4 regions of the Roseibium sp. SCP14 genome follow, and region 4 is predicted to be linked to each of the others. Evidence: riboswitches for the same ligand, from Rfam matches in the RefSeq annotation. Region 4 holds a riboswitch; each other region holds the start of a gene.

Region 1 (7,902 bases), on a different contig from region 4:
TGGCCCGGTCAAGTCCGGCACCAAAGCCGTCCCCCCGCGAGAGTTTGAGTGCGGCGTATGCTGCTGCCGTTGTCAGGACCAGCTGCAGCGCCGACAGCATCGCTGCCCGGCTGAGGTCGAAGTCATACGTGAAGGCCTGATAGATCGCCAGTTCGATCGTCGTGGCACGGGGGCCGCCGCCCAGGGTTAGCGCAACTGCAAAGCTCGTCAGGCAAATGGCAAAAATCACAGCCAGAACGCCGGGAAGGATCCGCGCCAGCATCGGCAACTCGATCAGCCGGAACATTGAACGCTCGTCACAACCCAACTGGGCCGCGAGACGAAATCGTTCCGAAGGAACCTCCTGCCAGCCTTGCAGAATCAGGCGAGTGGCCAAAGGCAGATTAAAAAAGACATGCGCAAGGACAACGCCATGCAATCCGTAAATGCGGATAGGTGGCAGGCCGAAGAGGCCAAACGCGTCGGAAATCCACCCCGCGCGTCCGAAGACCTGGAGGAGGCCGATTATGGCCACGATGACGGGAAGGATGAAGGGAGCCCCGAGAAGGGCGATCAACACGCTTCGGCCCGGAAACCGCCGCCTTGCCAGCGCACGGGCAACCGGGATTGCCAATCCGGCGCTGATCAGGGCGGAAAGCACCGCCTGCGTAAGCGTAAAGCGCAGCGCTGCCCAGTCAGCCGGACCAAATCCTTGCCCGGCTTCAGCGCGCAGCGCAATTGCGGCCAGCGTGCCCAGAATCAGCGCGGCGACGACAGCCGCCGACGCGATCCCCGGGAACGGATTTACTGGCTGAGTGCGCCCAGCCATTCCGCCAACGCTTCTTCCCGCACTTTGGCGGCTTCATCAGCGCCCAAGAGTAGGGATTTTTCCGGAGTGTGCAGGGTTTCGAAGCCTTTTGGCAGTCCGCCCTCCGGAGTAATTGCAGGATACATCCAGTTCGTGGTCGGAATGATGGATTGGAACACGTCGGAAGTCATGAACTCCAGAAACTGATCGGCCAGTTCCGGCTGATCCGTGCCCGCCATTTTCGCAGCAACTTCGACCTGCATGTAGTGACCTTCGTCAAAGGCGGCAGCAGCCTTGCTGGCGTCGTCTTCGGCAATCAGGTGATAGGCCGGTGAGGTGGTGTAGCTGAGCACCATGTCCGCTTCCCCTTCGAGAAACAGTCCATATGCTTCCGACCAGCCCTTGGTGACAGTGACGATATTGTCCGAAAGACCTTCCCAGATTGCCGAAGCTTCGTCGCCATAAACTGCCTTGACCCACAGCAGAAGGCCCAGTCCCGGTGTCGACGAGCGTGGATCCTGAATGAGGATCTTGGTATCGCTCTCTGCCAGTTCGCGGAAGTTGCCGGGTGCCTCGGCGTCCTTGTTGTGCACGAAAGCGAAGTAACCCCAGTCGTAAGGCACGAAGGTTTCGTCGTTCCACTCAATCGGCAGCGCATATTCGGTGCGTACGGAATGGGGCGCGAAGAGGCCGGTTTCCTTTGCAGCGGCAATCAGGTTGGTGTCCAGACCAAGCACGATATCCGCGTCGGAATTCTCCCCCTCCAGCCGGATGCGCGACAGAAGAGCTGCGCCATCTTCGATGCCGACGAGGTTCAGCTCGCAATTGCAGACGGCTTCGAAAGCTTCCTTCACCTGCGGGCCGGGGCCCCAGTCGGAAACGAAGCTGTCATAAGTGTAGACGGTCAGCTGGGGTTTGTCGGCGGCAATCGCCGATGTTGCGCACAATAGTCCCGCAGCAAAGAGCAGATGTTTCATGTCATCCTCCATTGCGGCGAGAGGGCAAGGATGGATGAAACCGCTACCTTTCCCTCCGCCGGTTCTAGCCGGTTCAGGTTCAACGGGTTTGCCAGAACGGCATCTCAGCGCGAATTCCTCACGCACCCCGAGGTAAGGCCGTGATTATCTGGAAATGCGTCTGAGCACAACAGGATTACGGTTAGCTGGATAAAGATTGTGATGGCCTTACACCAGTGCATCCGATGAAGGTTTCTCGGGCGAACGCAGGTGCATTCGATCAATCCTCATTGAAAGCCCATGCCACCCCTGGTGCCGCAATTCGGCACAGACTGAAGTGACGGGTGGCTGCAAACGCAAAAAGGGCGGTCCGAAGACCGCCCTTTCCGTAAAGCTTTGAGCTTTGGACTTCTTAGAAGCCCATGCCGCCCATACCGCCCATGTCGCCACCCGGCATTGCCGGTGCTGCTTCTTTCTTCGGCAGCTCAGCAACCATGGCTTCGGTGGTGATCAGCAGACCAGCGACGGAAGCTGCGTCCTGCAGAGCAGTACGAACAACTTTGGTCGGGTCGATGATGCCGGCTTCGATCATGTTGACGAAGTCTTCGGTCTGAGCGTTGAAGCCGAAGGTGTCGTCGTCGTTTTCCTGGATCTTGCCAACAACGATGGAGCCTTCGACGCCAGCGTTTTCGACGATCTGACGGATCGGAGCTTCCAGAGCGCGCAGAACGATCTTGATGCCGGCTTCGATGTCGGAGTTGTCGGAAGACAGAGCGGAGACAGCTTTCTTCGCACGCAGCAGAGCGGTGCCGCCACCCGGTACGATGCCTTCTTCAACGGCAGCACGGGTTGCGTTCAGAGCATCGTCAACGCGGTCTTTTTTCTCTTTCACTTCGATTTCGGTCGCACCGCCAACGCGGATAACTGCAACACCGCCAGCGAGCTTGGCCAGGCGCTCCTGGAGCTTCTCGCGGTCGTAATCGGAAGTGGTTTCTTCGATCTGAGCCTTGATCTGACCAACGCGGCCGTCGATGTCTTCCTTGGAACCGGCACCGTCAACAATGGTGGTGGTTTCCTTGGTGATGGACACCTTCTCAGCGGTGCCGAGCATGTCGAGGGTCACGTTTTCCAGCTTGATGCCGAGATCTTCAGAGATCACAGTGCCGCCGGTCAGGATAGCGATGTCTTCGAGCATTGCCTTACGGCGATCGCCGAAGCCCGGAGCCTTGACAGCAGCGATTTTCAGGCCGCCGCGCAGCTTGTTGACAACGAGAGTTGCCAGTGCTTCGCCTTCAACATCTTCAGCGATGATGAGCAGCGGACGGGAAGACTGAACGACAGATTCCAGGATCGGCAGCATAGCCTGCAGGTTGGAGAGTTTCTTCTCGTGCAGCAGGATGAACGGCTTTTCCAGGTCAGCAAGCATCTTGTCAGCGTTGGTGACGAAGTACGGAGACAGGTAGCCGCGGTCGAACTGCATGCCTTCAACGACTTCCAGCTCGGTTTCCAGAGACTTGGCTTCTTCGACGGTGATCACGCCTTCGTTGCCGACTTTCTGCATGGCTTCGGCAATGTCTTTGCCGACCTGCTCGTCGCCGTTAGCGGAAATGGTGCCGACCTGAGCAACTTCTTCAGAAGTGGTGATGGTCTTGGAAGCAGCTTCCAGAGACTTCACAGCTTCAGCAGCAGCAAGATCAACGCCGCGCTTCAGGTCCATCGGGTTCATGCCGGCAGCAACAGCTTTTGCGCCTTCCTTGACGATAGCCTGAGCCAGAACGGTAGCAGTGGTGGTGCCGTCGCCAGCGATGTCGTTGGTCTTGGAAGCCACTTCGCGCACCATCTGGGCGCCCATGTTTTCGAACTTGTCTTCCAGTTCGATTTCCTTGGCAACGGAAACACCGTCCTTGGTGATGCGCGGTGCGCCGAAGGCCTTGTCGAGAACAACGTTACGGCCTTTCGGGCCGAGGGTTACCTTGACAGCGTTTGCGAGGGTGTCCACGCCTTTGAGCATGCGCTCACGGGCGTCGGAGGAGAATTTTACTTCTTTAGCAGACATGTAGTCGTCTCACTTAAATTGGAATGATGTTGAGATCAGAAGCGGTTCGCTGATTTAAGCGATCACGCCCATGATGTCGGATTCCTTCATGATCAGGAGGTCTTCACCGTCGATTTTGACTTCGGTGCCGGACCACTTGCCGAACAGGACGCGGTCGCCTGCTTTGACGTCGAGAGCTACGATCTCGCCGTTGTCTTTGCGAGCGCCGGTGCCGACAGCGATGATCTCGCCTTCCTGCGGCTTTTCCTTAGCGGTGTCCGGAATGATGATGCCACCGGCGGTCTTCTCTTCAGAGTCGACGCGGCGAACTACGACACGGTCGTGCAGTGGACGAAATGCCATAAGACTGTTTCCTCTCATGAGCGCGCCCCACGCAATTGGCAGCGCGCGAGACATGATAAATGGGTTGACTTGCACGGGAGAGATCCCTCCCGCAGCTTCTTAGCACTCCCTCAAGGCGAGTGCTAACAGCGCCATCGATTTATGTAGCCGTGCTCTGGTTGTCAATGCTTTATGAGGAGAATTTAATGTCTGCGAACGCTTGTCGTCTCTAGCTTGGTAAATACGGCGATGTTAGGGCGAAATTAACCCGTTTTCGCTCTCAGGGCAGCAAGGCAGGATTCTACCTCAGACAGCTGATCCGCGGATGGGGAATCCGACCGGTGGACCAGATAGCATGGAAGCGGATAGATGTCTTTCCCGATCAGTCGCAATTGACCGCTGGCCAGGTATTCTTCCAGAAGGAAATACGGGAAGAGACCGCGTCCGCCGCGTTTCAACAAGTAGCGAAGGCCCATAAGGCAATTGCCCAGGAAAAGATTTTGCTTGAAAGACGGGTCGGTAACGGCTTCGACATGATGCTGATATTGTCTCCCGAGATCCAGATTGATGAAGAGCGGATCGCCCGGGAATGCCTCGGTAGCCTGCACCTCGACGCAGACCAGCTTCTCTGGAGGAAGTTCCAGAAAGGAAACCTTCGGCTCTGTAGGCTTCTCATGGGTGAGGGCAACGTCCAGCATGTGGCTTGCGACCGCTTCGCTCACATCCGTGATGTGATCGAAATTCAGCGCGAAAACCAGCTTGCCGTATGTTTTCTCCAGATGGATCGTAAGGTCGACAAGAAGCGGATCCCAGATGCTGAGTTGCGCGCCGATCCTCAGCGAGATCCGGTTTGACACCCGGTTGGCAAGTTCCGTAGAGGCGATTTGCCAGAGTGAAATCATTTCCTCGGCGAATGGACGGAACTCCTGGCCGAACTCCGAAAGAACCGTCCCGCCGCCGCCGCGTTCGAACACTCGCTTGCCGACGGCATCTTCCAGCGAGCGAACCCGGGCGCTGACTGTTGTCTGGGTGACACCAAGCCTGCGGGCCGCCGCGTGAAAGCCGCCGGTCTCAAGGACGGCAAGAAAGGCTTCAATTGCTTCAATTTGCATGCCGAAAGGTTTTTCACATCACACCGATGCAATCAATTCATTTTTCATTCCAGTTGGTGACAAGTATGTTCCCGCCTTTCACAGGGAGGACGCAATGGACAACAAGCATCAACCGACTTGGACCAGCTTCGAAAACGCGAGCAAGGAAGATTTCCTCGCGGTCATGGATTACGAAGACGCTTACAATGCGGCGCTACCCGATCGCATTCTGGAAGCAATCCGATCGCTGGATGAAGACTGGACGCCTTATCCGGTAAACCGCTACCAACACAGCCTTCAGGCAGCGACCCGTGCCTATGAAGATGGCGCCGAGGAAGAGATCGTCGTGGCGGCTCTTGTGCACGATGTCGGAGATATCCTGTCCCCCTACAATCACGGCGAACTGGCTGCTGCGATGATGAAACCGTATGTCAGTGAGAAGTGCCACTGGATCCTGACACACCACTGTGTTTTCCAGGGGTATTATTACAATCACTTTCTTGGCGGCGACCGTCATGCTCGGGAGAAATACCGGGACAGTCCCTACTGGGAAGACTGCAGGTACTTCTGTCACGAATACGACCAGAAGGCTTTTGATCCCGATTATCCTACAAAGCCGCTGGAGTTCTTCGAGCCGATGCTTCGCAGGGTGCTGTCCAGGACGGATGGGCACCTGGAACTTCTGGAAACCGCTGAAGAAACCGCCACCGCCTGAAGGCGTGTGGAGGCCTGAAAACGCAAAAAGCCCGCACAAGCGGGCTTGAACTTCGTGTTCAGTAACTGCATTTCCGTCAAAGGGGGCAGCGTCCTGCCTTGGTCCTGAAGGCAGTTTCTAATTTGCTTCGGAAATCTCGAAGGGCAGGGTAAAGTCGGCTTTGGTTTCCTTCACTTCGTCGGTGAAGCTGGTTTCAAGCTGATATTCACCTGCCGGCAATCCGCTGAACTGAAAGGTCAGCGCCGCTGCGAGCTCTCGTTGCTTGGAGCGGCCATTGCCGGCAAAGACAGCAAAGTTGTCTTGCTCGGCCAGTACTTGACCGGACTTGTTGAGCAGTCTGTAACTTGCCGTGAGTTCGAAGGCGTAATCGGCATTATTCTCGCGATAACCGTAACCCACAGGCTCGGCATAGATCGAAAGTGCTTCGCCATTTGAGAAGACAGAACTGGTGCGGGGCGTATATTGTCCGTAGGCAGCGCCGCCGTTTTCGGTGAAAGTCGCTATCGAAAATGCCAGGCCGGAAGCCTCCCATGCCTCGTTAAAGGCGGCCTGCGCCTGCGCAAAAGCTTCGGAAGGAGCCGAATTTGTCGCGGATTGGGCATGCGATGAAAGCGTCCCCGCAAACGTCCCCATGATTATGAGAACGGCGGATGCTATCCGCCGAGGTGCATGTCTTTCGGTCAGCAATGTCATTTTTCCCCGCACGCCCTTTAATCTTGTCGTTTTTTAGCGATTTCGCCGATATAGACCGACTTTTCGCAATAGACAAGAAAATGTGTGCAATGCGGTAAACGGTAGCCGGTTAAAGGCTGCGTGCCGTCCAGGATTGGCGTTTCCGGTAGATTGTCGACGGGCTGATTTCCAGCGCCGCGGCCGCCATGGCGATGTTTCCGTCAAATGCGTCCAGGGCATCTTCAATGATGCGCCGTTCCTGAGCCCACAAGGGTTCGATTGCGCCGAACGGCCGGCTTGGAGGCGCCATGCGGGAACGTTCACGCGACAGGTCGATCACGGCATTTGGGCGAGCGCTTTGATCCCGGATGACCATGGGGAGCATGTCGTAGGTAACGGCAGCCCCGTCATTCATGACAACAATCTGGCGGATCGTGTTTTCCAGTTGGCGGACGTTGCCGGGCCAGGAATAGGAAACGATCCGGGCTTCCGCATCTGCGTCAAAGCCCTTGAAACCACGGCGCTCTTCGCGTGTGTAGCGATCGAGAAACGTCTGTGCGAGCGGCAGAATGTCGTCACGCCGTTCCCGCAAGGGATGAAGATGTATCGGCAGGACGTGAAGGCGATAGTAAAGGTCTTCCCGGAAACGGCCCGCGGAAATTTCGTTCAGCGGATTTCTGTTGGTGGCACAGATGATGCGGGCATCCACTTTGCGTGTCTGTGTGTCGCCCAGGCGCTGAAAGGTACCGGTCTGCAGGAACCTGAGAAGTTTGCTTTGCAGCATCAGGTCCATTTCGCCTATCTCGTCCAGAAACAGGGTTCCACCATCGGCTTGCTCGGCCGCTCCTGCCCTGTTGTCGGCGGCCCCGGTGAATGCGCCTCTGACGTATCCGAAAATCTCACTTTCAATGAGATCGCGCGGTATGGCGGCGCAATTGAGCGTGATGAACTTGTTCGGTTGCCGTTCGGAGAGATCGTGAACAGCATTCGCGCACAGTTCCTTGCCGGTGCCTGACTCGCCTGTAATGAACACCGGGGCCTGTGATGGCGCCATGCGGGTGATCTGATCGTGAATCTCGCGCATCTGCGAAGAGATGCCGACGAGACGGCTCAAGCCGGCCGCTTCTCTTGAAGGCGATGTTGCCGCGGCTTGCAAGAGCGTCTTTTCCGCAATTGGCTCGCTTTTTGGCGTTTCGCTTACCGTAGAAGCTGCTGGCGCGGATACCGGACGGCGTTGCTGCAGCTGGAAAGAGATCTTGGAGGCCAGTGCATCAAGGGAGAACGGTTTCGTGAGGAAATCATGT
Region 2 (7,902 bases), on a different contig from region 4:
GGGTTCCCGGCCGCCGAATTCAAGGCTGACAGTGTTTCGCTGGTTGAAGGCAACAGCTACCGCGCCAGCGGCACCGTAACCATCAAGGGCGTTGCCCATCCGGTGGAACTGGATTTCACGCTGCAGATTGACGGCGACACGGCGAAGGCCGAAGGCAAGGCAATCCTCAACCGCCTGGATTACAAGCTCGGTGCAGGTGTGGGCACTGATACGGTGGGCGATATCGTGACAGTTACCCTGGATCTGACCGCCACGCGGTAATCCGGCAAACCTGGGGTCCGACCAATTGGGCAGGCCACGGCACTTGGCGTCCGTGGCCTTTTTGCCGTATGAGAACACCACTCATTGCTCCAGCGCAGCCGGTTCGCGCTCGAACCGGCAGAAGCCAGATCAGGAAAGCTGTCCCATGAACGCTCCCGTCACCCCTCCCGACTATCAGCACAGCGCTCTTTTCCCGCAAAGCCAAGACGAAACGACGTATCGCAAGCTGACATCCGATTATGTCAGAACAGAAGAGTTCAACGGCGAAGACGTCCTGATGGTGGAACCGGAAGGGTTGCGCCTGCTTGCCGAGGAAGCCTTCAAGGACATCAACCACTACCTGCGTCCGGGCCACCTGGAACAACTGAAGAAAATTCTGGACGATCCGGAAGCAACCGAGAACGACAAGTTTGTCGCATTCGATCTTCTCAAGAACGCCAATATCGCCTCGCATGGCGTCCTGCCCATGTGTCAGGACACCGGCACAGCCATCATCATGGGCAAGAAGGGCCGCCGTGTCTGGACTGACGGGTCGGATGAAGCGGCGCTCGGAGAAGGTGCACGCGATGCGTACTTCAGGAAAAACCTCCGATACTCCCAACTTGCGCCGCTTTCCATGTTCGAGGAAAAAAACACCAAGAACAACATGCCCGCGCAGATCGAGCTCTATGCGGAAGGCGAAGACGCCTACAAGTTCCTGTTCATGGCAAAGGGCGGTGGTTCGGCCAACAAGACTTTTCTCTTCCAGGGAACACCGTCTCTGCTCACCCATGACCGGCTGGTTGAATTCCTGAAGGAAAAGATCCTGACGCTCGGCACTGCGGCCTGTCCGCCCTATCACCTGGCCATCGTTGTCGGCGGCACGTCGGCCGAGCTGAACCTGAAGACTGCCAAACTGGCATCCGCGCGGTACCTGGACAACCTTCCGACGGAGGGATCCGAGCTCGGCCATGCCTTCCGCGATACCGAGCTGGAACAGGAAATACACAAGCTTACACAGGCAACAGGTGTCGGCGCACAGTTCGGCGGCAAGTATTTCTGTCACGATGTGCGTGTCATTCGCCTACCGCGCCACGGAGCCTCGCTGCCGATCGGCCTTGCCGTTTCCTGTTCCGCCGATCGTCAGGCTGTCGGCAAGATCACCAAGGACGGGATCTTCCTGGAACAGCTTGAGATGCATCCGGAAAAGTACCTTCCGGAAGTGACCGACGATCACCTTTCCGACAATGTGGTGAAGATAGACCTGACCAAGCCTATGCCGGAAATCCTTGGAGAACTCTCCAAGCATCCGATCAAGACGCGCCTGTCCTTGTCCGGTCCGCTGATCGTGGCGCGCGACCTGGCCCATTCCAAGCTGCGTGACCGCCTGGAAGCCGGAGAGCCACTGCCCGATTACATCAAGGATCATCCCGTCTACTATGCCGGACCGGCCAAGACACCGGAAGGCATGCCGTCCGGCTCCTTCGGACCGACAACGGCTGGGCGAATGGATGCCTATGTCGATCAGTTCCAGGCAGCCGGTGGCTCCATGGTCATGCTGGCCAAAGGCAATCGCTCGGCGCAGGTCCGCCGCGCCTGTCAGGCTCATGGCGGCTTTTATCTCGGCTCCATCGGCGGCCCGGCCGCCCGTCTTGCCCAGGACTGTATCAAGAAGGTCGAAGTGGTCGAATTCGAGGAACTGGGCATGGAAGCCGTCTGGAGGATCGAGGTCGAGGACTTCCCGGCCTTCATCGTGGTCGATGACAAGGGCAACGACTTCTTCAAGGAGCTCAACCTGAGCTGAGCCCCTCCAAAATCCGCAAGACACGCAGGCAGCCATTCGGCTGCCTGTTTTTTTGCCGTGACTGGACTCATTGATCGCCGCATCAGGTGATTGACAGAATCGTTCTTCAGCCAATACGCTCCGGCCTTGCAGGGGAGCCCCGCTAAGGGGGCTGAGAGGTGGACATCGCGCGAGCGGAGTGAAGCGACCCTTTGAACCTGACCCAGGTGATACTGGCGTAGGAAGCATTCAGAGCGGGCCGCTTTCCGGTCGACCTTTCATGGTCAACAGCTCCCCTTTCCTGCAAAAGCATGACGACGGGTCTTTCTGAGCAAACAGCGCTAGGAGAGAACCTTGACCACTCCCTCAGTTGACATCACCACCGGCTGTCTGCCGGCCTCCCGGAAGATTTACGTTTCCGGGCAATATCATTCCGATATCCGCGTTCCGATGCGAGAGATCGGCCTGCATCCGACCGCTGGAGAGCCGCCGGTCACGGTTTACGACACGTCCGGCCCTTACACCGATCCGGAGGCGACCATCGATATTGCCGCCGGTCTTTCCAAAACACGCCGCGACTGGATCTTGAAGCGAGGCGATGTCGAGGAATATGACGGCCGCACCATTCAACCCGCCGATAACGGCTTCGTATCGGCAGAAAGGCTCGTGCCTGAGTTTCCGAACACTTCGCAGCCCTTGCGCGCCAAGGATGGCCGCCCGGTCACCCAGCTCGCTTATGCCCGAGCCGGGATCGTAACCCCGGAAATGGAATACATCGCCATCCGGGAAAACCAGAAACGCAAGGCGGCAACCGGGCGGGACGGAAACGACTGGGGCGCAAACATTCCCGACCTGGTCACACCGGAATTTGTGCGCGACGAAGTGGCCGCCGGTCGCGCGATCATTCCGGCAAACATCAATCACCCGGAAAGCGAGCCGATGATCATCGGCCGGAATTTTCTGGTGAAGGTCAACGCCAACATGGGCACGTCTGCCGTCACCTCCTCCATGGCGGAAGAAGTCGACAAGATGGTGTGGGCAATCCGCTGGGGTGCGGACACCGTGATGGACCTATCGACGGGCAGAAACATTCACAACACCCGCGAATGGATCATTCGCAATTCACCGGTTCCGATCGGCACCGTCCCGATCTACCAAGCGCTTGAAAAAGTCGGTGGTGTCGCCGAGGACCTCACCTGGGAAATCTTCCGCGACACCCTGATCGAACAGGCAGAGCAAGGTGTCGACTATTTCACGATCCACGCAGGCGTGCGGCTTCACATGGTGCCGATGACAGCGAACCGGGTGACCGGAATTGTCAGCCGTGGCGGCTCGATCATGGCCAAGTGGTGCCTGCATCACCACAAGGAGAGCTTTCTCTACGAGCATTTCGCCGAAATCTGCGACATCTGCCGCACTTACGACGTCTCCTTCAGCCTCGGCGACGGCCTTCGCCCCGGCTCCATCGCCGATGCGAATGACAAGGCGCAGTTCGCCGAGCTCGAAACCCTGGGTGAACTCACCAGGATCGCCTGGGACAAGGACTGTCAGGTCATGATTGAAGGTCCAGGCCACGTCGCCATGCACAAGATCAAGGAGAACATGGACAAGCAACTGGAGTGCTGTGACGAGGCGCCGTTCTATACGCTCGGACCGCTCACGACGGACATCGCGCCGGGCTACGACCACATAACGTCCGGCATCGGCGCGGCAATGATCGGCTGGTTCGGTTGTGCGATGCTGTGCTACGTCACTCCCAAGGAACACCTGGGCCTGCCTGATCGCGACGATGTCAAAACCGGAGTGATCACATACAAGATCGCCGCGCACGCAGCCGACCTAGCCAAGGGTCTTCCCGGTGCTCAGGCACGCGATGATGCGCTTTCTCGCGCCCGGTTCGAGTTCCGGTGGGAAGACCAATTCAATCTGTCCCTAGACCCTGACACGGCACGTGACTTTCACGATCAGACATTGCCGAAGGAAGCCCACAAGGTTGCGCATTTCTGCTCCATGTGCGGACCGAAATTCTGTTCAATGCGGATCAGCCACGACATCCGCGCCGAGGCCCAGAAAACAGGCATGGCCGAGATGGCAATGAAGTATCGCGAGGGGGGAGACCTTTACATGCCGATCACTGATCAGAACACCTGACCAAGGCATCCGCCGGAGGCTGAACTCTCCAGCCCCCGGCGTCACAGTCCGGAATCACACAGTCTGCGCTGGTCCGAGAGCCCCCAAAGCGGCTTCCTTTGCACATTTTTCTGCAGAGAATTTCAAAAATTCCGCTGATAGGTTCAAAATCAACACTCAACCGGAACATCGGTATTAATATCAGCACGTTTGACGAGATTTGTCAGGACAACGAACTGCTCGAGCATAATTTCGTTGCAATTTCAGCAGATTTGAACGACCTCAAGCGAACTCACATCAACGTGAGATTCCTTTCACGCCCATTTTGGGTCATGATTGTTAACAGTGCGGCAAGGACATTCTCCTAACGTAACCTTCGATTTGAAGCGCGCCATTTGTGGGCTGGGCGCTGATGGGGGAAAAAAGATGAAGACTTTTTTATATGCAATGATTGCTGTCATAGCCGGAGCGCTGATGCTTCCAGCCGACGCTTCCGCGCGGGCCGGCTTCTTCGACCACAGCACGAACACATGGGTAACACCCAAATACCATCCGGGCGGCAAATCGCCGATCAAGCGGAAAAAGGTACGCTACAGCGGCCCTTACAAGCCGGGCACGATCGTCGTTAACACGTCCGAGCGTCGTCTCTACCACGTTCTGCCGGGTGGAAAAGCGATGAAATACGGTGTCGGTGTCGGCAAAGACGGCTTCCAGTGGGCCGGGACGCACCGCATTACCCGCAAGGCGGAATGGCCGAGCTGGACTCCTCCGGCACAGATGCGCGCTCGTGAGCGCAGGAAGGGCCGTATTCTTCCTGCCTACATGCCGGGTGGCCCGCGCAACCCGATGGGAGCTCGCGCCCTTTATATCGGCTCCACCCTGTACCGCATTCACGGCACGATCGAACCATGGACGATCGGCTCGGAAGTTTCTTCCGGCTGCATCCGCCTTGCCAACGAAGACATCATCCATCTTTATGAGAATGTTTCAGTCGGTTCGAAGATCGTCGTAACGCGTTGATCTCAAATTTCATTATTCAAAAGCCGGGCAATTTGGCCCGGCTTTTTTAATGCCGTCCGCAAGTCAAACCTGAGGCGTAGCACGGCTTCAACAGATCCTTGGCTAAGTCAGCTTCCAAACTGGGCAGCAATGAGGGTCTCCGCCGACAACTTCGCAGCTCCTGCAGGATCCGGGTCAAAACCCATATGAGCTGCCACAATCGCCCCCTCCTTCAAAAGAAGCAACTGACGCGCAAGCAAATCCGGATCGGCCGCTCCTGCCTCCTCAGCCAACGTTTTGAGGGCCGTCTTGAGCAGCCTCTTGTGTTCGGCGGACTGGATGTAAGCCGGGCTCTCAGGATCCTGAAATTCCGCAGAGGCCTTGATGAACATGCAGCCCTTGAAGTCAGTTTCTTCAAACCACTCCCTCAGAACATCAAAGACAGCCAACAGGCGCTGGCGCGGCGGCAACGCAGTGTCGTCCAACTTGCGGAAGAACCAGTTCCGAAAAGTTTCATCGCGGTATCGCAGGACGGCCAGGATCAGGTCATCCTTGGTCCGGAAGTGCTTGAACATTGTGGTCTTAGAGATACCGGTCTCAGCCACCAGCGCATCCATGCCCGTGGCATGAAAACCGTCCCGGTAGAAAATCGCCTGTGCCTTTCGGACAAGTTCGTCTCGTTTACTCGGGCGCATGAATCCCCTTTCCGTACTGACCTGTAAATATTATTTGACCGGTTTCTTTTCAAGTCTTTTTGAAGAGCGCATGTTTGCGCTCCCTTTATCCTCTTTCCACCCTTTGCTTAACATCTTATTTTCTATCGATTTTTGACTATCTTCCATTCACAACACGCTTCTCTGACAGTTTTCTCAAGGTCAAAATTCTCGCTTGCGCAAATGAACTGATCGGTACATATAAGATTCATTACTGAACAGAACAGTACATAAACTCTGTTCGATGTCAGGAGGCTCACGATGTTTTCCGTCAGACCAGCTTTCCCGCGCAGCTTCTATGCATTCGGTGCCGTGCTCACTGTGCTGCTGCTTGTGATGAGCACATTTCAAAACCGCTCGGTTGAGATGAGAGTTGCGGAGAACGTGCCCCCTCCACCAACCCCGCAAGTTCTCGCTCTGGATCTCAATAAATGACCGAACAACGTCCCCCTCTCCCGCCATTCACGGAAGAAACCGCCCGGCAGAAAGTACGCGCAGCAGAAGACGGCTGGAACAGCCGCAACCCGGAAAAGGTTGCCCTTGCCTACACGCCCGACACTGTCTGGCGGAACAGGTCCGAGTTTCCAGTTGGGCGGGAACAGGTGGTCGCGTTCCTCACGCGCAAATGGCAGCGGGAATTCGAGTATCGCCTGATCAAGGAACTCTGGACATTTGCCGACAATCGGATCGCGGTCCGCTTTGCCTATGAATGGCACGACGGCGAAGGTCAATGGTACCGTTCCTATGGCAATGAAAACTGGGAATTCGCTTCAAACGGACTGATGCAGCGGCGCTTCGCCAGCATCAACGACCTGGCGATTGATGCTGCGGACCGCAAAATGCTCTGGCCCCAGGGTCCACGTCCCGAAGACCACCCGGGCCTGAGCGAACTCGGCCTTTAAATTTCAGGAGAGAGAAATGGCCCGCGCCTTTTCGGAGATCGCCTTCACCCAAAGTGTTCGCAATCGGCAACAAGAGCTTGGTTCACGTGACGGCTACGCATCTTTGGATGCACCGGAGATGGAGCCGGGCGACAAACTGACGGAGATCGAGGCCAGGTTCATCCAGGCTCGCGACGGCTTCTACCAGGCAACAGTCTCTGATTCCGGCTGGCCTTATGTACAATTTCGCGGCGGTCCCGTCGGCTTTCTGAAAGTCCTTGATGCAACGACACTGGCTTACGGAGACTTTCGCGGAAACCGGCAGTATATCAGTTCGGGCAATCTGACAGACAATGATCGTGTTTCGATCATTCTTATGGATTACCCGAACCGAACCCGTTTGAAAATCTGGGCGCGAGCCCGACAAGTTCCGATCGAGGACGGCCAGGAGCTCGCCGCGATAGTCGCACTGCAGGGGTATCGCGCTCTTCCTGAACGTATTGTCGTTCTGTCTGTCGAGGCCTTCGACTGGAATTGTCCGCAGCACATTCCGCAACGCTTTACGCTCTCGGAGCTTGCGCCTGACCTGACAGCTCTGCGAAATCGCATTCGCGAGCTTGAGCAGGAAAATGCGGAACTCAAGACGTTTTTGAAACTCTGAAGGATCGGATGGGGCGCTCCCGACATGTCCCATCCGGTCTTTTTGCTTGAGAAGACACCTCTTTCAACTCAGGTGTCCAACTCTTTCGTAGGTGCCTTTTGCGTTTCAGTTCGCAAGAAGAGCCATTTGTCCATCATGCAGAAAGCACCCTTTTGTGAACAGCGAAAGATCCACGGGATTTGGTAGTCTCAGATCTGAGAAGTCTGGCAGTCTTTTCCTTTCCGGATCAAAAGAACGGTGGATCTGGGAGAGAAAGACCAGCCGGATCTTTCGCCTTGTTGCAAAGTTCTTCAGCGTCCTGATCTGCTGCTCAAGTTCAGGGGCCGTACGGCGCTGATCAAGCGCCTGCAGGTAGTCGATCACGGCAACCGTGCCCGGTCGGGCCGCCGATAGCTGACCGACAATGAGATCTGCACAAAGGTCCTCGGAAAGATCGATCTGAATGCCATCAGGACTGAAAAGCTCTTCTACGGAATGATGAGGTAACCGCCTTTT
Region 3 (7,902 bases), on a different contig from region 4:
GGAGTATGAGCCCGCGCCTGTGCGCATCATCGACATCGATGAAGCCTCCATTGCAGAAATCGGCCAGTGGCCGTGGCCGCGGACCAAGCTGGCGAACATGGTGGAGACGCTGACCGATCTCGGTGCCGCGGCGATCGTGTTCGACGTTGTGTTTTCCGAGCCCGACAGAACTTCTCCCGCTCAATTGCGCGAGAGCCTCGGACCGGATGTGCCGGACGACCTGATATCATCGCTGAAATCCCTCCCCGACCATGATGCGCAGTTTGCAAGCACGATCAGTCAGTCACCAGTGGTTCTCGGGTTCGCGGTAACCGCAACACATACGGGTGACATGCCCCGCCAGGTCGCCGGGATATCCTACGCCGGAGACAATCCCGTTGGCTTCTTGAAGCCTTTCCCCGCAGTTGTCGCAAACCTTGAAATCTTGCAGGAAAGCGCAAGCGGCCTTGGGTCCATTTCCATTTCAGAGGACGATCAGGAAGGCGTCGTCCGCAGGGCACCTCTTCTCGTCACTGACGGACAAGCACTTTTTCCAAGTCTGACGACCGAGGCCCTCCGAGTTGCGCAAGCGGCCAAGGGCCTGATTGTCCGCTCAACCGGGGCCAGCAGCGAGACCAGCGCCGGCAACGCAGCGGTGACCGCGGTCAGGATTGGCGCATACACGGTTCCAACCACCGCATCCGGCGAACTTTGGCTTTATTACACGAAAGACCACCCAGAACGGTACATACCGGCAAACACGCTGCTTTCTGACGGGAATCTTGCCGAACTTGCCCCCTACATCGAAGGACAGATCGTTCTTGTTGGCGCGTCAGCCGCCGGATTGCGGGATATTCGAGCAACATCGCTTGGCGAGCTGGTGCCGGGCGTCTCCATTCATGCGCAGGCGCTCGAACAGATCCTGTTCGATCAATTCCTGTTCCGGCCCGACTGGGCGAATGGCCTGGAGATCATCGCAACTTTTGCCGTGGGCGCCATTGTTATCCTGGCATTACCGGCAATCGGCAGTCTTGGCACTGCAATTCTGGCGACCGCCATCGTATCCGGTCTTGTCGGAGGTTCCCTTTATCTCTTCTGGGAAGAGGGCCTGTTGATCGATCCGGTCTACCCGGCCGTCACCTCCTTTCTCGTCTTCGCGGCCTCCTCTTCCCTGCTCTTTTTCCTGACGGAAAGGGAAAAGAAATTTGTCCGACAGGCGTTTGGCCAGTACCTGTCGCCGGATCTGGTGACGCAACTTGAACAATCGCCCGACCAGCTGACGCTTGGCGGAGAAATTCGCCCGATGACAATCCTGTTCATGGACATCCGCGGTTTCACTCCCATTTCCGAGCAACTTACACCGGAAGAGCTTGTCAGTTTCCTGAACACTCTGCTGTCGCCTCTCTCAGATTCGATCCAGGTCGAAGGGGGAACGATCGACAAATACATCGGTGACAGCATCATGGCGTTCTGGAATGCCCCGCTCTCCGTTCCCGATCATGCTGCCAGAGCCTGCCGGGCAGGTCTGACAATGCTGAAGGTAGTCGACAAGCTGAATGACAAGGATGCATTCGGCTTCAGGGCCAGAAACCTCAAAACGCAGTTGGTGAGGATCGGCATCGGCCTGAACAGCGGCGAAGTCTGCGTCGGCAACATGGGTTCCGCGCGCCGCTTCAATTATTCGGTCATCGGCGACGCGGTGAACATCGCCTCACGTATCGAATCCAGCTGCAAGGCAATCGGCGCGGAACTTCTTGTCTCAGAGGAAACCCGCAACGAAGCGCCGGATTTTGCATTCCTGGAGGCGGGAGAAATTCCGCTCAAGGGCAAGAGCGAACCGGTAAAGCTCTATGCGTTGCTCGGTGACAGGGCATTGAAAAACTCGAAGGAATTCAAGGAGCTGGCAACGACGCACGAGCGCTTGATGGCAGCATTGAAAGAAGGCCGGCTAGAGGATGCCGAAAAAGCACTCGAGACCGCGCAGATCCTGGCACCGTCCCTGATGGATTTCTACGGGCGCTTCGAGGATATCCTGTTCGATATGAAAGCAGCGCAAAACGAAAACAGCGCCGCACAATGACGGCGCCGCTTTCTTGGTTGCGATCGACGTATCAGCGAATTTCAACTGCGTAGGTTTCGACCGGAACAACCTTGCTGATCAGCCCGGCTTCCGCCATGAACTCTGCAAACCGCTGGTAGCGGCCCGTGTCGAGCGCTGAGGGCCGTTTGGCAAAGCGCGGCAGCGTATCAGCCCAGGCACGCTTGTTGAGCTCGTCATTCAGGTTCGGATAAGCCTCGATAAACGCATTCCAGGCCTCGTCCGGATGGTTGGTCAAGAAGATCGTCGCCGCCTCGATGGCAGCCATGAATTTCACGAACCGAGGATCATCAATCTTGTCCTTGTTCACGACATAGATAAGCTCATCGAAAATCGGCACGCCGTTTTCTTCCGGGTAGAAGGCCTTGCCTTCCTTGCCTTCAATTTCAATCTGGGTCAGTTCGAAGTTGCGATAGGCACCGATCACCGCATCCACCTGTCCGGACATGAGCGATGGCGACAGCGCAAAGTTGACGTTGATCAGCTCGACGTCATCCATAGTCAGGTCAACCGAATGCAGCATCTGCCCAAGCATCGCATCTTCAAAGCCGGAGACCGAAAACCCGACCGTCTTGCCTTTCAGATCTTTCAACTCCTTGATCGGCCCATCTTTCAGCACGATGAGCGAGTTGAGCGGCGTTTCGACCAGAGTACCGATACGGGAGACAGGCAGCCCCTCTTCGATGTGGGCGTGAAGCGTCGGCTGGTAGGAAATCGCGATATCACCCTGACCGGCAGCCACTAGTTTCGGCGGCATAGCCGGATCGGCGGGTTCAATCAGTTCAACTTCGAGCCCCTCGGCCTCGAAGAAACCCATGGTCTGGGCGGTAATGACAGGAGCATGATCAGGGTTGGTGAACCAGTCCAGCAGAACTGTCAGTTTTTCCGCAGCCTGAACCGGAGCACTGGCCAGGAGGCCCGCGGCGACAGTCAGGGACAGGAGTGTCTTTTTCATTCAATCCTCCAGGGTTCGGCAGTCAGTCTTCGACCTGCCAGGGAACAAGAATTCGGGTGAAGTATTCGACGGCGTAGCGCATCGCGAGCACCATCAGGGCCAGCAGAATGACAGCCGCGAAAAGCAGGTCAGCGTTCCCACGGGCATTGGCTTGAAGCATGATGAAGGCAAGGCCGCCCTTTGCTCCCGCCCATTCACCGACCACCGCGCCAATGGGCGCGAAAACGGCAGCGACGCGAATGCCGGAAGCAAATGCGGGCAAAGCGGCGGGAAGTCGGAACAGCAGCAGCTCACGGTGGCGCGGTACCCGGTAAAGACGGGCAAGGTCCACAAGACCGGTATCCAGCCGCCGTAAGCCGTCATATACGGTCGAGGTTACGGTAAAAAAGATCACCAGGATCGCCATTACGATCTTGGAGGACAAACCGAACCCCATCCAAAGCACCAGAATAGGCGCAATGGCGAAGACCGGCAGGGCCTGGGTCACGAGAATGGTTGGCATCACCACACGCCCAGCAAGCGGAAACAGCCAGATGGAGATCGCCAGCAATGCGCCGCTCAAGACGCCAAGAGAGAAGCCCAGCACCGTCTCCAAGGCGGTAATGCCGGCGTGGTACAGCAGGAAGTCCGCATATTGCGGAAATGCCCGCAATACCACGAGCGGACCGGGAAGCATGAAGGTCGGTGGCTGGAAAACGGCAACCAGCAGCGCCCAGACACCAAGCACTGAAATCGCGCCAAGCAAAAACCTGCCGATGGTGGATACAAACGCCTTCACGACATCGCTCCGTTCGGAGCCGGAGCTTCGGCGGTATTCAGATCGGCAGGCAGGTTCTGCACATACAGGAACCGCTGCCGCAGCAGGCAAAAAAGCATAGGATCTCCCGTCTTCGGACACGCCGAAAATGACAATGGAGATCCGGGAATTGGCTAAGGATTCCGTCCCTTCGCCGGCATGACCCGGATCAGGTTCTAAGGGTTCGGCTCAACGCCATCTCAGTTCCGGTAACCGGAACACCCCTCGGACCGAGGCGGAACATGCCTTGCCTGAACGAAAAAGGCAAGCTGTAGTTTTGCTTGATAATCGTGCAGAAGCGAAGACTGACGCTTAGCCGGCCTGCCAGGCGGAAATCGCCTTTTCGACCGCGTCAGCGCCTGCGGTTCCCTTTTCAAGAGTCAGGATACCGCGCTTGCCGTTTTCATAAAGCATCGGAATATCGATCCAGCCGCGTTCACGCAGCAGCGCAAGATTTCGTTCCTGTTCGTTCGGCAAACTTGAAAGCGCGATCCAGAAGAAACCGGGAGAAACCTTCACCGAAGCGCCGATCAGGGCATCTCCACGGGCTTCTTCCGTGGGCTTCATCACCAGACCGGGAACATTCACGACATCGCCTGCGGCAAAGCTCTCCGGAAACTCATACCTGATTTCAACAAGGTGGCTTGCCGGCAAGGATGTATCGTCGTTGGGCTTGATCCGGATATCGACTTTCACATCCCTTTCAGGGATCTCGATAGACGCATTCAGGACAGCCTGCGACTTGCCGTCGAGATTGGTTTCTTCCTCGATGTTCCAGACAACGGCTCCTTGAGCAGCTGTGCCGGCACCACCAGCTTCTTCTCCTTCTTCATAGAGAATGGAGCGCTGGACACCGCTATCGGCCTCTGCCGCCGGAGCGCCTGGCGACGTTTCTTCCGGCGCAATCGCAGCGAGGTTTCCTTCAGGTACAGCTGAAGGCGCCTCAACTCCCGCACCAGGTGTCGCCGTAACAGGTCCATTGTCGGCACCCGAAACAATCGCAGGCTGAGATGGCTCGGACTGAGACGGTTCGGGCTGCAAAGCCTGCGGATTGATTGTCGTCGTCGTTACTGTTCGCGCATCCGGCGCGATGAGGTCGTCATCATCCAGCAGCCGGTCGGTGTTTTTCGCTGTATCGTCAGCGGCCTCAGCCGTTTCAGCCGGAGTTTCATCCGTAGCCGGAGTGGTGGATGCTATTGCCGTTTCTTCCGGTTCCGATTGCGTTTCCGGCTGAACAACGGCTTGTTGATCGTCTGAAGACAGGAAGAAATAGGCACCGCCGCCAACAACCAGAAGCGCAATCACGGCAGCGATCGCGATCGGCAACGTCCTGTTTGAAGAAGACTTTTCCCGCAGCGCATCAGACGCGCTCGGCCTTTGTCGTTTGGTTCGTGCGGGCTTTTCAACCGGCACCTCACTTGCCTTTGGTGCTGCGGTTTCGGCTTCAGCTTCGGGCTTGGCGGGCGTGTCAGTTACCGGAGCGGGTTCGAAGATCCCATCGTCATCAGGCGCCTGTGGCTCGAAGACGGGCTCTTGCCGTGCCGGCCCATCATCTGCCGGCGTGCTTTCCACCACAGGTTCAGCTGCATCCTTGGCGTTCTGGACAGCCATATTCGCCGCGGTTCCTAGCGTCTCGGCTTCCGAAAGCGTTTCCTTGAGCGGTGAAGGTACGTTTTCTTCTTCCGCAACACCTTCTTGCGTGGCCGGAGCAGGCTCCTGAACCTGGACAGGTTCTTCCTGTGGTTCTTCCGGCTGTTCCTCGGGCTCAGTGTCAGTGACTTGAGGCTCGGGAGCTTGCGGCGCCGGTGGTTCCACCGTAGGCGCAGCGGGGCTTAGTCCAAGGCTTTCACGGGCAGCCTCTGCCTCGACCTTCCGGATTGCCTCTTCCAGACGCAGCTGTTCCGCTGTGATTTCCGAAGGTGACAGCGGCGGCTCATAGGCTTTGAGCTGATTGACAATGGCGTTTCGTGCCCGGCTGTACACGCTTCTGCGGGCAGCACCGTTGCTTTCGGGCAAGGACGCGATCGTTTTCTTCAGAATAGAATAGTAATCAGCCATCTTCCTGCCTACCGGCCAACTGCTGGGATCTCATTTGCTGGCCCAAGATTTCAAAACGTTCTCAAGCTTATAGCAAGTTTTTTCAGGCCAATGCCAATTCTTCAAAAATGCCTGGCCGACACCGACCCTAACAGTAGTGTTTTCCTAACATGGATTCTTCAATCAACACGCAAATGTGTGATTCCGAATCCCGGTGGGCGCATTGTGATTCGCAACGCGCCCAGCTGTTTCACAATTTGAGACCTTTAAGCGGCAGATCTCAATCCTGGAAAGGATTCTGCACAAGAATTGTGTCGTCCCGCTCCGGGCTGGTCGACAACAATGCAACCGGTGCACCGATCAGTTCTTCGACGTGACGCACATACTTGATCGCCTGTGCCGGGAGGTCAGCCCATGTCCGCGCCCCTTCGGTGGACTCCTTCCAGCCTGGCAGAGATTCATAAATCGGAACAACCCGTTCCTGCGCCCCCTGAGAGGCCGGCAGGTAGTCGATACGTTCACCGTCCAGCTCGTATCCGATGCAGATCTTGATTTCATCAAGACCGTCCAGAACATCAAGCTTCGTCAGGGCGATGCCGTTGATGCCGGACGTGCAGACAGTCTGGCGAACAAGAACAGCGTCGAACCAGCCGCAGCGGCGGCGGCGGCCTGTCACGGTTCCGAATTCATGACCGCGCGTTCCCAGGAATTCACCGACCTCGTTTTCCTGTTCGGTCGGGAACGGTCCTTCTCCAACGCGGGTGGTGTAGGCCTTGGTGATGCCGAGCACATAGTCGACGGAACCCGGGCCAAGGCCACAGCCTGTTGCGGCCTGACCTGCAACCGTATTGGAAGACGTCACGAACGGATAGGTACCGTGGTCGATATCCAGAAGAGCGCCCTGGGCACCTTCGAACAGGATCCGCTTGCCCTGACGGCGCATATCGTCCAGCAGATACCAGACCTTGTCCATATAAGGCAGAACCTTGTCGGCAACACTCGCGAGCTCGTCATAGATCGCCTGTGCCGAAATTTCTTCCTGACCCAGACCACGGCGCAGCGCGTTGTGATGCGTCAGCAGACGGTCGATCTTTGCCGGCAGGGTGGTCAGGTTCTTCAGATCCATAAGCCGGATGGCGCGCCGGCCGACCTTGTCTTCGTAAGCCGGACCGATCCCGCGCTTGGTGGTTCCTATGCGCGTACCCGTATTGGAATTTTCGCGCAATGCATCGAGTTCGCGGTGCAAGGACAGAATGAGCGTGGCGTTTTCCGCAACGCGCAGCGTTTCCGGTGTAACGACAACGCCCTGATTTCCGAGACGCTCGACCTCTTCGGCCAGAGCATGCGGATCCAGCACGACGCCGTTGCCGATAACAGACAACTTGCCCTCACGCGCAACGCCTGACGGCAGGAGAGAAAGCTTATAGCTGATGCCGTCAATTACCAGCGTATGTCCAGCGTTGTGTCCGCCCTGGAACCTTACGATGACATCGGCTTGTTCCGACAACCAGTCGACAATCTTGCCTTTGCCTTCGTCACCCCACTGCGAACCGACAACTACCACATTCGCCATCTAGTCTTTGCTCTCCTGAAAGCAGCTTTCCCGCACCCTATGGCCTGGCCCCGGGTGCTAACACGACAAGCCCCGGCAACCTGACCGGGGCAAACGGCGCGGACTATAGACAGGTTTCCCTGTGCTTGCGAGTCTCCGCGGGGAATTAATGGCCCCTTAACGCACTTTTTTAAGGAGCTTTATACTTCTGTATTGGGCGTTATTTGGGCGACGGCCCCTCATCGCCCGTCTTTTCTCCGCGCGCGAGCCTGTAAATCATCGGAGACGTGCGCAACAGCCAGACAAAACGGCGGCGCTGATCGGCCGGAACGGCCTCACGGCGCGACATGCGAACGATGATGAACAGGACCAGAGCCAGATGAAGCGTTGCGGTGTAGACGAAAAATGCCGCGGGCCCGAAGATCCCCATCAACAGGGACGCGATGAATGGGCCGATCATTGCGCCGCTCCCGAATGCCAGCATC
Region 4 (7,902 bases):
GCCGGTCCAGCCGCACCCGCAGGTATGACACGTCAGGCTCCACTGCTCGGCATCTCTTTGAAGCTGGCCTCGACGCTCACGTTTTTCGTCATGGCAACCGCGCTGAAGATCGCTGCGGAGACCGTGCCGATCGGACAACTGGTGTTCGCGCGAAACTTCTTCGGACTGTTTCCGGTTCTCTTGATGGTCGCCTTGCGCGGCGAGCTTGGCCTGGCGTTCAAGACCCGCAACCCAAAGGGGCATCTGACACGGGCGACCGTCGGCCTTTCGGCCATGGTCTGCTCGTTCACCGCGCTTTATCTGCTGCCGCTTCCGGATGCGACCGCCATCGGCTTTGCGACGCCGCTGATCGTGGTCGTGCTTGCGTTCTTTCTTCTTGGCGAACAGGTCAGGATCTATCGCTGGAGCGCCGTTGGGGTAGGGTTCCTGGGAATTCTGGTGGTGCTGTCACCCCATCTCGGCGAAGGGCAGCTGGACAGTACCGCAACGCTCGGTGCGCTTGCTGGGGCGCTGGGAGCAGGGTTCGCGGCTCTTGCGATGATCACCGTCCGCAAATTGTGTGAAACCGAGCGTACCTCCACCATCGTGACCTGGTTTGCAGGTGCGTCCACGGTGCTTTCGCTACTCACGCTGCCGCTCGGATATGTTCTACCGGGACACACTTGGGTAGTCCCGGATCTTTCAACGGCAGGCCTGCTGGTTCTGATCGGACTTGCCGGAGGCGTCGGCCAGATTCTCTTGACACAGAGCTATCGGTTTGCCGATGCCTCTACCATCGCCCCGTTTGACTATGTCAACATGCTGTGGGCGATCCTGGTCGGCTGGCTGGTGTTTTCCGAAATCCCCGTGCCGGAAGTGGTGATCGGTGCCCTGATCGTCATCGCCGCCGGGGTGTTCGTCATCTACCGCGAACATCGGCTCGGCCTCGACCGCACCAAGGCGCGCCGTGCGTCTTCGCCGTCGAAATCATGACAATGAGAAGCTTTCGGGTCAGGAAAGGCGAAAGTGGCTTTCTAGGGCTTATAGTGGAAGGTCTCGACAGCGCTCTTGGAGCCGTCGGGAAAGACCAGCTGCACGCTGATTGAGTTTGTCGAGCCTGCGGGCAATTCAATATACGGTTTTTCCTTCAGAACCGCATTGGGGTTGTCCGGATCGCATGCGTCCAGTTCCCACATCTGGTCCAGAGGGCCATCATTCAGACCGTAAAAGACATAGTCGATCCCGCACTTCCAGGCTTCCAGATGGGTGAAGTAGATCAGCTGCTGTCCTTCCCAGTCGCGAAAGGAAACCCAGCTTGCCTTGGTCACGTCCAGTATCTGCTTGATCTGTTCAGGCGGCATGCCTTGCGCATTTGCCGTTGGAGGCGGAGCAAGTGAAAAGACACCCAGGCCGATGACAAAGGCGGAAACTTTCAAAAAATGCATGCTGACCTCCAATGGCTCCGGATGCGGGGAGAGCGTCAGGCGAAAAACTAGAAAGCCTTGAACGTAATGATCGTCTTGGTGTCCTGAATACCGTCGATCGGGTGGACCTTTTCATTGACGAAATGTCCGATATCGGCATCGTCATCGACATAAAACTTCACCAGAAGATCATAATCGCCACTGGTGGAATAGACTTCCGAGGCAATTTCCGCGTCGGCGATCGCGTTGGCAACCTGATAGGTCTTGCCCAACTGGCATTTGATCATAACGAAAAACGGGGTCATGCGATGCTCCGGAAAAGAAAACGTTGCGGAATGATGCCCATGGACATCGCCTATCTGTTGTCCGCAGTCAATCACTGATGCAGCCTGCGACCATTGTACAGTCTTGCAATGACGGGTTCGCCTTGTTAGCAGTGCAGATATCTCATGGGGGTGCCCGGCGATTCTGGATCGGGCTGAGAGGCGGAAGGCCAACTCCTTGAACCTGATCCGGGTGATGCCGGCGGAGGGATTTGAGATGCAGATTGCCAGGGCATTCACAGCTCTCCCTCTTGAACAGTATTCCGGTTTGCAGCCGGAGCCTTTCGGAGGAGATGCATGAACCTGTCCATCGCTGCTTCCACACAGAACCTGTCGGCGGAAACCGTCTTTGACCTGTTGATGAGGGTTCGGCAGAAGTCGCCCCGTATTCACGCGATCACGAATGCTGTTGCGCAAACCTTCACGGCCAACACCTTGCTGGCGCTTGGCGCCGTTCCGTCGATGACGATCGCCAAAGAGGAAGTCGCCGGTTTCGCTGAAAGCGCGGATGCTCTTCTCGTCAATCTAGGGACACTGGACGAAAGCCGCCGGGAAGCCATTCCGGTTGCCATCAAGGCTGCGAAGGCGGCGGGGCGTCCTGTCAGTATCGACCCGGTCTTCGTGAACCGGTCTCCGGTGCGTTGCGCGTTCGCAAAGGAGTTGATGGACTTCCAGCCGGACCTGTTGCGCCTGAACGAGGCGGAAATGACTGCACTTTTTCCGCAAAGGTCCGACGCCGATGCGGTGATATCGGCCGGTACCGTGCTGGCTGTGACGGGCGTTGAAGACAAGATTGAAAGCCAGGGTGAGGATTTTCGCCTGCGCAACGGTCATCCTCTCATGGCCCGCGTAACCGCCACCGGATGTGCCGGTGGCGCCGTGCTGGCAGCCTTTGCCTGTGTGGAGACGGACACCGCTCTGGCTGCGGCCTGTGGACTGTCGGTCTTCAATATAGCCGGAGAACTGGCCGCGAGCCGCGCGGGAGGTCCGGGAAGCCTGGTGCCGGAACTTCTCGACGCCCTTTACTCAATCACGGCGAACGATATCGAAATGCGGCTGAAAACGGCCTGATTTCCTTTTCTCATTCAAGAATGGAGAGACACATGACCGCCATCGCGGTGACCATAGCAGGATCCGATTCCGGTGGCGGGGCCGGGGTCCAGGCCGATCTCAAGTCGTTTTCGGCAAATGGCGTCTACGGTGCCAGTGTGCTGACCGCCCTGACGGCGCAAAACACTCTCGGGGTGAGTGCCATTCATGACGTCCCGCCCGCTTTCGTACGTGCCCAGATGGATGCGGTCTATTCGGATCTGAAAGTCAACGCTACCAAGATCGGCATGCTTTCAAGCGTCGAGATCATTGAGGCCGTTGCCGGTGGATTGGAGGCGCTCGACACCGGACCCGTGGTGCTTGACCCCGTGATGGTGGCGGCGTCCGGCGACCCGTTGCTGGTCGACAGCGCCGTATCGAGCCTGATCTCCGTCCTCGTGCCGCTCGCTGATGTCATCACACCAAACCTTCACGAAGCTGCCCGGATGCTGGAGACCGAAATTGCGGCCAATGAGACCGAGATGCTCTCGCAGGCAGAGAATCTCCTGAGGCTCGGGTGCAAGTCCGTCCTGCTCAAGGGAGGGCACGGAACAGGTGAAGAAAGCGCTGACCTGTTCTTCGATGCGGTCGGCAATGCCATCTGGTTGCATGCGGAGCGCATCCAGACGAACAACACACATGGAACCGGGTGCACGCTTTCATCGGCAATCGCAGCGGAGCTCGCCAAGGGCAGCGATCTGGAAGGCGCAACGAGAGCTGCCAAGAAATACATCCATGCTGCCATTTCGGCGGCTGACCAGCTCGAGATTGGAGCCGGTCACGGCCCCGTCCATCATTTCTATCGCTTCTGGAGCATGTGACATGTCAGAAAAATCTCACCTGTCAAAAAATATGATCAATCGGCGGTCGTTACTCGGGAGTTCTGTTGCCGTCGGTTCCGCAGCACTCGCAGCTCCGGCGATCGCCGAAGAAAAGGCCACGATAGAGTGGAAAATGGTGACATCCTGGCCAAAGAACCTGCCCGGGCCTGGAGTAACCGCTCAGCGGATTGTCGATCAGGTCGCCAGAATGTCCGGTGGCCGTTTCCAGATACGGCTTTATTCAGCCGGGGAATTGGTTCCCGCGCTTGAGGTTTTCGATACGGTTGCAGCCGGCACGGCTCAGATGGCGCACACTGCGTCCTTCTTCTGGCAAGGCAAGATACCCGCCTCGGTCTATTTCACCGCAATTCCCTTCGGTCTGCTGCCGCATGAACATATCAGCTGGATTGAGCAGGGTGGCGGGCAGGCTCTCTGGGACGAGCTTTACGCGCCCTTCGGCCTGAAGCCCGTTATGGCTGGAAACACCGGTGTTCAAATGGGTGGCTGGTACAAGAAGCACATCAATGGTCTTGATGACCTGAAAGGTCTGAAGATCCGCATGCCGGGACTTGGAGGCGAGGTCATGCGCCGGCTAGGGGCAACGCCCGTCAGCCTGCCTCCCGGCGAACTGTTCCAGGCGCTTCAAAGCGGTGTTCTGGATGCCACAGAGTTTCTGGGGCCCTGGTCGGACCGGGCCATGGGTTTTCAAAAGGTCGCCAAAAACTACTATTCTCCTGGTTTCCATGAACCCAATGGCACCGGTGAAGCGATATTCAATCAGGTTGCACTTGATGGATTGCCGGAAGAGTTGCGGGCCATTGTCCTGGAAGCCTGCAGAGCAGAAAACGGACGAGCCCTGGCGGAGAGCGATTGGGAAAATGCAGGCAGCCTGCAGCTTCTTCAGGAAGAAGATGGTGTGACCGTCAAACCTTATCCGGACGAGGTGCTGAACGCATTGCGCGAGACTACAGCTATCGTACTTGCCGAAACGGGTGAGCGGGATCCACTCAGCAAACGGATTTATGAAAGCCACATGGCTGCCAGGCAGCGCCTTGCTCCTTGGAGCGACGTTGCCATGCGCCGTTTCATGGCTGCCCGTGACGGCAGCAGCTGACAGTGTCCGCCGCGGTGCCTGTCACCGCGGCAATCGCTCAGTGCGGAAGGGCTCTTTTCCCTGATTTTTGGAAGAGCGTTGCCCACTCTGTTCGTGGAACGCCGATGAAAGGCAGTTCAGTGAGTGCCGTGAAACGACTTTACGGACCCGGAAAGTCAGCATTCGGAATGAGGTTAGTGTTTTTAAGTGTAATCTAGAGTGTAGTTTTTCATCTCTTTTCCAATGATTGCCCTTTATTCGCGATTGTCTGAAATACGGAGGAAGCGCCAGGATTTGTCCCACAATATGTCCACATTCCCTTAGGAAACGTGTGGCAAAGCCGCAACGTTGCAGGAATTAATTACGTAAACGGAAACTCGTGAGGTTTCTGCCTATTTTTTAGGCAAGTGAGCCGGAGTGTGTCAGACTGGTGACGAACAACGCTGGAACGCGAGGTTTTATTGGGTTTTGTGGAGTTGATTTCTCTGGAAATCCTAGTTTTACAAGTTATTTTGCAGTGCGGCATAGGAATTGGTCAAGCAGTTTTAGTTTTTTAGAGAGTTGAAACAAGAGGCGTTCTTCGGAAATCCTGTCAGCAGAGTTCATGATTCCTCCGGTGGGAGGGGGACGGGAGAAAACGCATGGTCTGGGCCAAGAATAAAGCACTTCTAATAACAACTTCAGCAATCGCTCTATCCATGGTTGCGGGTGCCGCGCATGCAGGCGGGTTCGCCCTGCGTGAGCAAAGTGCCTATTATCAGGGAACCTCTTTTGCGGGAAATGGTACGACCGGAGACTCGATCTCCTCGATGTTCTGGAATCCGGCTACGCTGACGGGGGCAGGGCACGGGCTGACCGTTGAATCCCACAGCGCCTTCATTGTTCCTCAATCCGATATTGACGGAACTTTCACGCCGCAGGGGCTTGTGAACACTTTGACAGGTGGTTTCGGAGGCAGCAGTGCGCCGAGTGGCGATATTGCGTCAGACGCCTGGATCCCATCGACTTACATGAGTTACGGGCTCAATGATGACTGGTATTTCGGCTTTGCAATCAACACTCCATTCGGTTTGTCGACAAAGCCTGAGCAAAGCTGGGCCGGTCAGTACTATTCGCGTTCCTCGGAAGTCTTTTCCGTGAATGCGAACCCGACTGTGGCCTATAAGTTCAACGATATGTTTTCGGCAGCGCTCGGTCTTCAGGTCGAGTATCTTCAGGTGCGCCTGAAGTCAGCCTATCCTTTTGCGGCGTCCGTGACTTCCACGGTTCCGACCTCTGAGGTGAAGGGCGGCAGCGTGGGCTTTGGTGCGACGGCCGGTGTTACCATCAAGCCAATCGAAGGGACAGAAATCGGTGTCGGCTTCCGCTCGGCTGTCTTCCATGAGCTGGAAGGTCATTTCATCAATCCGAACGCACCGGCTGTTGGTGTTACGTCCAGCCGCGCCGGGATCAAGGCGAACATCATCACGCCGGAAATGGTCACGCTTTCGGCCAAGCAGCGTATCACCGACAAGATCCGGTTGCTGGGTACGGTCGAGTGGACCAATTGGAGCCGTCTGGGAACCGTTAAGCTCAAGGGCACCGACGGGACGACAACAAATCCGACCGGATTGCCGGACCTGCATTTCAACTATGAAGATGGCTGGTTCTTCTCGGTTGGTGGTGAATACGATTGGAACGAACAGGTTACCCTGCGCGCCGGTGTCGGCTACGAGCTGTCCCCGATCGATGAAGACATTCGCTCCACCCGCCTGCCGGACAATGATCGCCTGTGGCTGTCTGCGGGCATGTCCTGGAAGCCGTCCGAAAAGCTTGCATTCGACCTTGGTTACTCGCACCTGATCCCGGCAGATACCAAGATCAACATTGGTCCGGGGCATCAGGATTACAACGCCAATATCGGAACCTACACCGCGTCGGTCGACAGCCAGGTGAACATCTTCTCTGCGTCACTTCGCTATAAGTTCTGATCACATTTCGACGTGTTGAAGAAAGGCTGGGGCGTTGTCCCGGCCTTTTGTCTTTCCAGAGTGTGGAAGCACTCAGAATGCTGCGGGATAGAGGCCGCCATCCATCAGGAGGTTCTGGCCTGTGATGTATCCGGCATGCCGGGAGCAAAGGAAGGCACAGGTCTGACCGAATTCCTCTGCGTTGCCGAAGCGCCGGGCCGGAATCTCGGCAGCTTGCGCCGCGCGGATGGCCTCAACGCTCTTTCCGGATTGCTGTGCGGAGCGCTCAAATCCACCCTTCAGTCGATCAGTGTCCATCTTGCCTGGAAGAAGATTGTTGATGGTGATGCCGTGTGGAGCAAGCTGACGGCAGACGCCGGCAAGAAACGCCGTGAGACCAGCGCGCGCACCACTGGAAAGATCCAGCCCTTCTATGGGCATCTTCACGGAAAGCGAAGTTATGTTGACAATCCTGCCGAAGCCGCGCGCCTTCATGCCCGGAACGACTGCCTGAATGAACTCAATCGGTGTGACAAAGTTCTGTATGGCTCCTTCCAACAGGGCTTCGCGATCAAGTTCGGAATAGTCGCGCCGCGGAGGGCCACCATTGTTGTTGACGAGAATGTCCGGGTCAGGGCATGCAGCGAGCAAGGCCGCCTGACCTTCCTTCGTGGAAACGTCTGCGGCAATGCTGGTGACATTGATCCCATGGGCCTCTCGCAGGGCTGCACTGGTTGTTGCAAGAACAGCTTCGTTCCGGCCGTTCAGAACAATGTCGCAACCGGCTTCCGCCAAGGCTTCGGCGCAACCCTTTCCCAGTCCACGGCTTGAGGCGCAGATGATCGCCTTCTTTCCCTGGAGTCCCAAGTCCATGTTCTTTCTCCCTAAAAGGCTGGGGCCGACATGCTGGCGCCAGAATGCTTGATATTTGGAATGACGTGATTGGAAGTATGTATCACGTAGCAAAAGGACAAGAGTAAAGTGATTTGAAAACAAGCACTTTTCAGATCCTTCCGTCAGACTTGCTGATGTCAACCAAGTGGCGGGTAAATAGATCCGGTACAGGATTGAGCGTGATCTGTCATAATAATGATACCTGAATCGCGTCTATAGCGCTCCAACGGGAATTTGGAGAAATGCTATGTCTACCGCAGAGGCATCGCGACATTACCGAGCCTTGTTTATTTCAGATGTTCATCTTGGGACGCGGGGTTGCCAGGCCGA

The links. A riboswitch is a leader RNA that binds a small molecule or an ion and turns the genes downstream of it on or off. The one in region 4 is predicted to bind thiamine pyrophosphate.
Region 1: linked by a shared signal. The riboswitch ahead of thiB (thiamine ABC transporter substrate binding subunit) and the one ahead of ABLQ08_RS18190 (hydroxyethylthiazole kinase) in region 4 are both predicted to bind thiamine pyrophosphate.
Region 2: linked by a shared signal. The riboswitch ahead of thiC (phosphomethylpyrimidine synthase ThiC) and the one ahead of ABLQ08_RS18190 (hydroxyethylthiazole kinase) in region 4 are both predicted to bind thiamine pyrophosphate.
Region 3: linked by a shared signal. The riboswitch ahead of ABLQ08_RS11545 (ABC transporter permease) and the one ahead of ABLQ08_RS18190 (hydroxyethylthiazole kinase) in region 4 are both predicted to bind thiamine pyrophosphate.

Annotation. Positions count from the first base shown of each region.
Region 1 covers NZ_JBDZYH010000001.1:1,308,174-1,316,075, reverse strand. Annotated here, with positions in the region: gene ABLQ08_RS06030 (thiamine/thiamine pyrophosphate ABC transporter permease ThiP) at 1-808, opposite strand, end outside; gene thiB (thiamine ABC transporter substrate binding subunit) at 784-1,764, opposite strand; TPP riboswitch at 1,797-1,904, opposite strand; gene groL (chaperonin GroEL) at 2,156-3,799, opposite strand; gene groES (co-chaperone GroES) at 3,854-4,141, opposite strand; gene ABLQ08_RS06010 (LysR family transcriptional regulator) at 4,384-5,232, opposite strand; gene ABLQ08_RS06005 (HD domain-containing protein) at 5,327-5,926, shown strand; gene ABLQ08_RS06000 (hypothetical protein) at 6,044-6,619, opposite strand; gene ABLQ08_RS05995 (sigma-54-dependent transcriptional regulator) at 6,729-7,902, opposite strand, start outside.
Region 2 covers NZ_JBDZYH010000001.1:5,236-13,137, forward strand. Annotated here, with positions in the region: gene ABLQ08_RS00030 (YceI family protein) at 1-261, shown strand, start outside; gene ABLQ08_RS00035 (fumarate hydratase) at 407-2,044, shown strand; TPP riboswitch at 2,165-2,285, shown strand; gene thiC (phosphomethylpyrimidine synthase ThiC) at 2,378-4,174, shown strand; gene ABLQ08_RS00045 (L,D-transpeptidase) at 4,580-5,173, shown strand; gene ABLQ08_RS00050 (TetR/AcrR family transcriptional regulator) at 5,281-5,847, opposite strand; gene ABLQ08_RS00055 (nuclear transport factor 2 family protein) at 6,297-6,767, shown strand; gene ABLQ08_RS00060 (pyridoxamine 5'-phosphate oxidase family protein) at 6,784-7,407, shown strand; gene ABLQ08_RS00065 (DNA helicase) at 7,513-7,902, opposite strand, start outside.
Region 3 covers NZ_JBDZYH010000002.1:934,185-942,086, forward strand. Annotated here, with positions in the region: gene ABLQ08_RS11535 (CHASE2 domain-containing protein) at 1-2,059, shown strand, start outside; gene ABLQ08_RS11540 (ABC transporter substrate-binding protein) at 2,091-3,032, opposite strand; gene ABLQ08_RS11545 (ABC transporter permease) at 3,055-3,810, opposite strand; TPP riboswitch at 3,958-4,064, opposite strand; gene ABLQ08_RS11550 (hypothetical protein) at 4,141-5,886, opposite strand; gene ABLQ08_RS11555 (adenylosuccinate synthase) at 6,146-7,438, opposite strand; gene ABLQ08_RS11560 (MFS transporter) at 7,638-7,902, opposite strand, start outside.
Region 4 covers NZ_JBDZYH010000004.1:256,469-264,370, forward strand. Annotated here, with positions in the region: gene ABLQ08_RS18175 (DMT family transporter) at 1-972, shown strand, start outside; gene ABLQ08_RS18180 (hypothetical protein) at 1,014-1,424, opposite strand; gene ABLQ08_RS18185 (Lrp/AsnC ligand binding domain-containing protein) at 1,472-1,708, opposite strand; TPP riboswitch at 1,845-1,955, shown strand; gene ABLQ08_RS18190 (hydroxyethylthiazole kinase) at 2,024-2,797, shown strand; gene thiD (bifunctional hydroxymethylpyrimidine kinase/phosphomethylpyrimidine kinase) at 2,830-3,636, shown strand; gene ABLQ08_RS18200 (TRAP transporter substrate-binding protein) at 3,638-4,750, shown strand; gene ABLQ08_RS18205 (OmpP1/FadL family transporter) at 5,371-6,699, shown strand; gene ABLQ08_RS18210 (SDR family oxidoreductase) at 6,772-7,551, opposite strand; gene ABLQ08_RS18215 (UDP-2,3-diacylglucosamine diphosphatase) at 7,820-7,902, shown strand, end outside.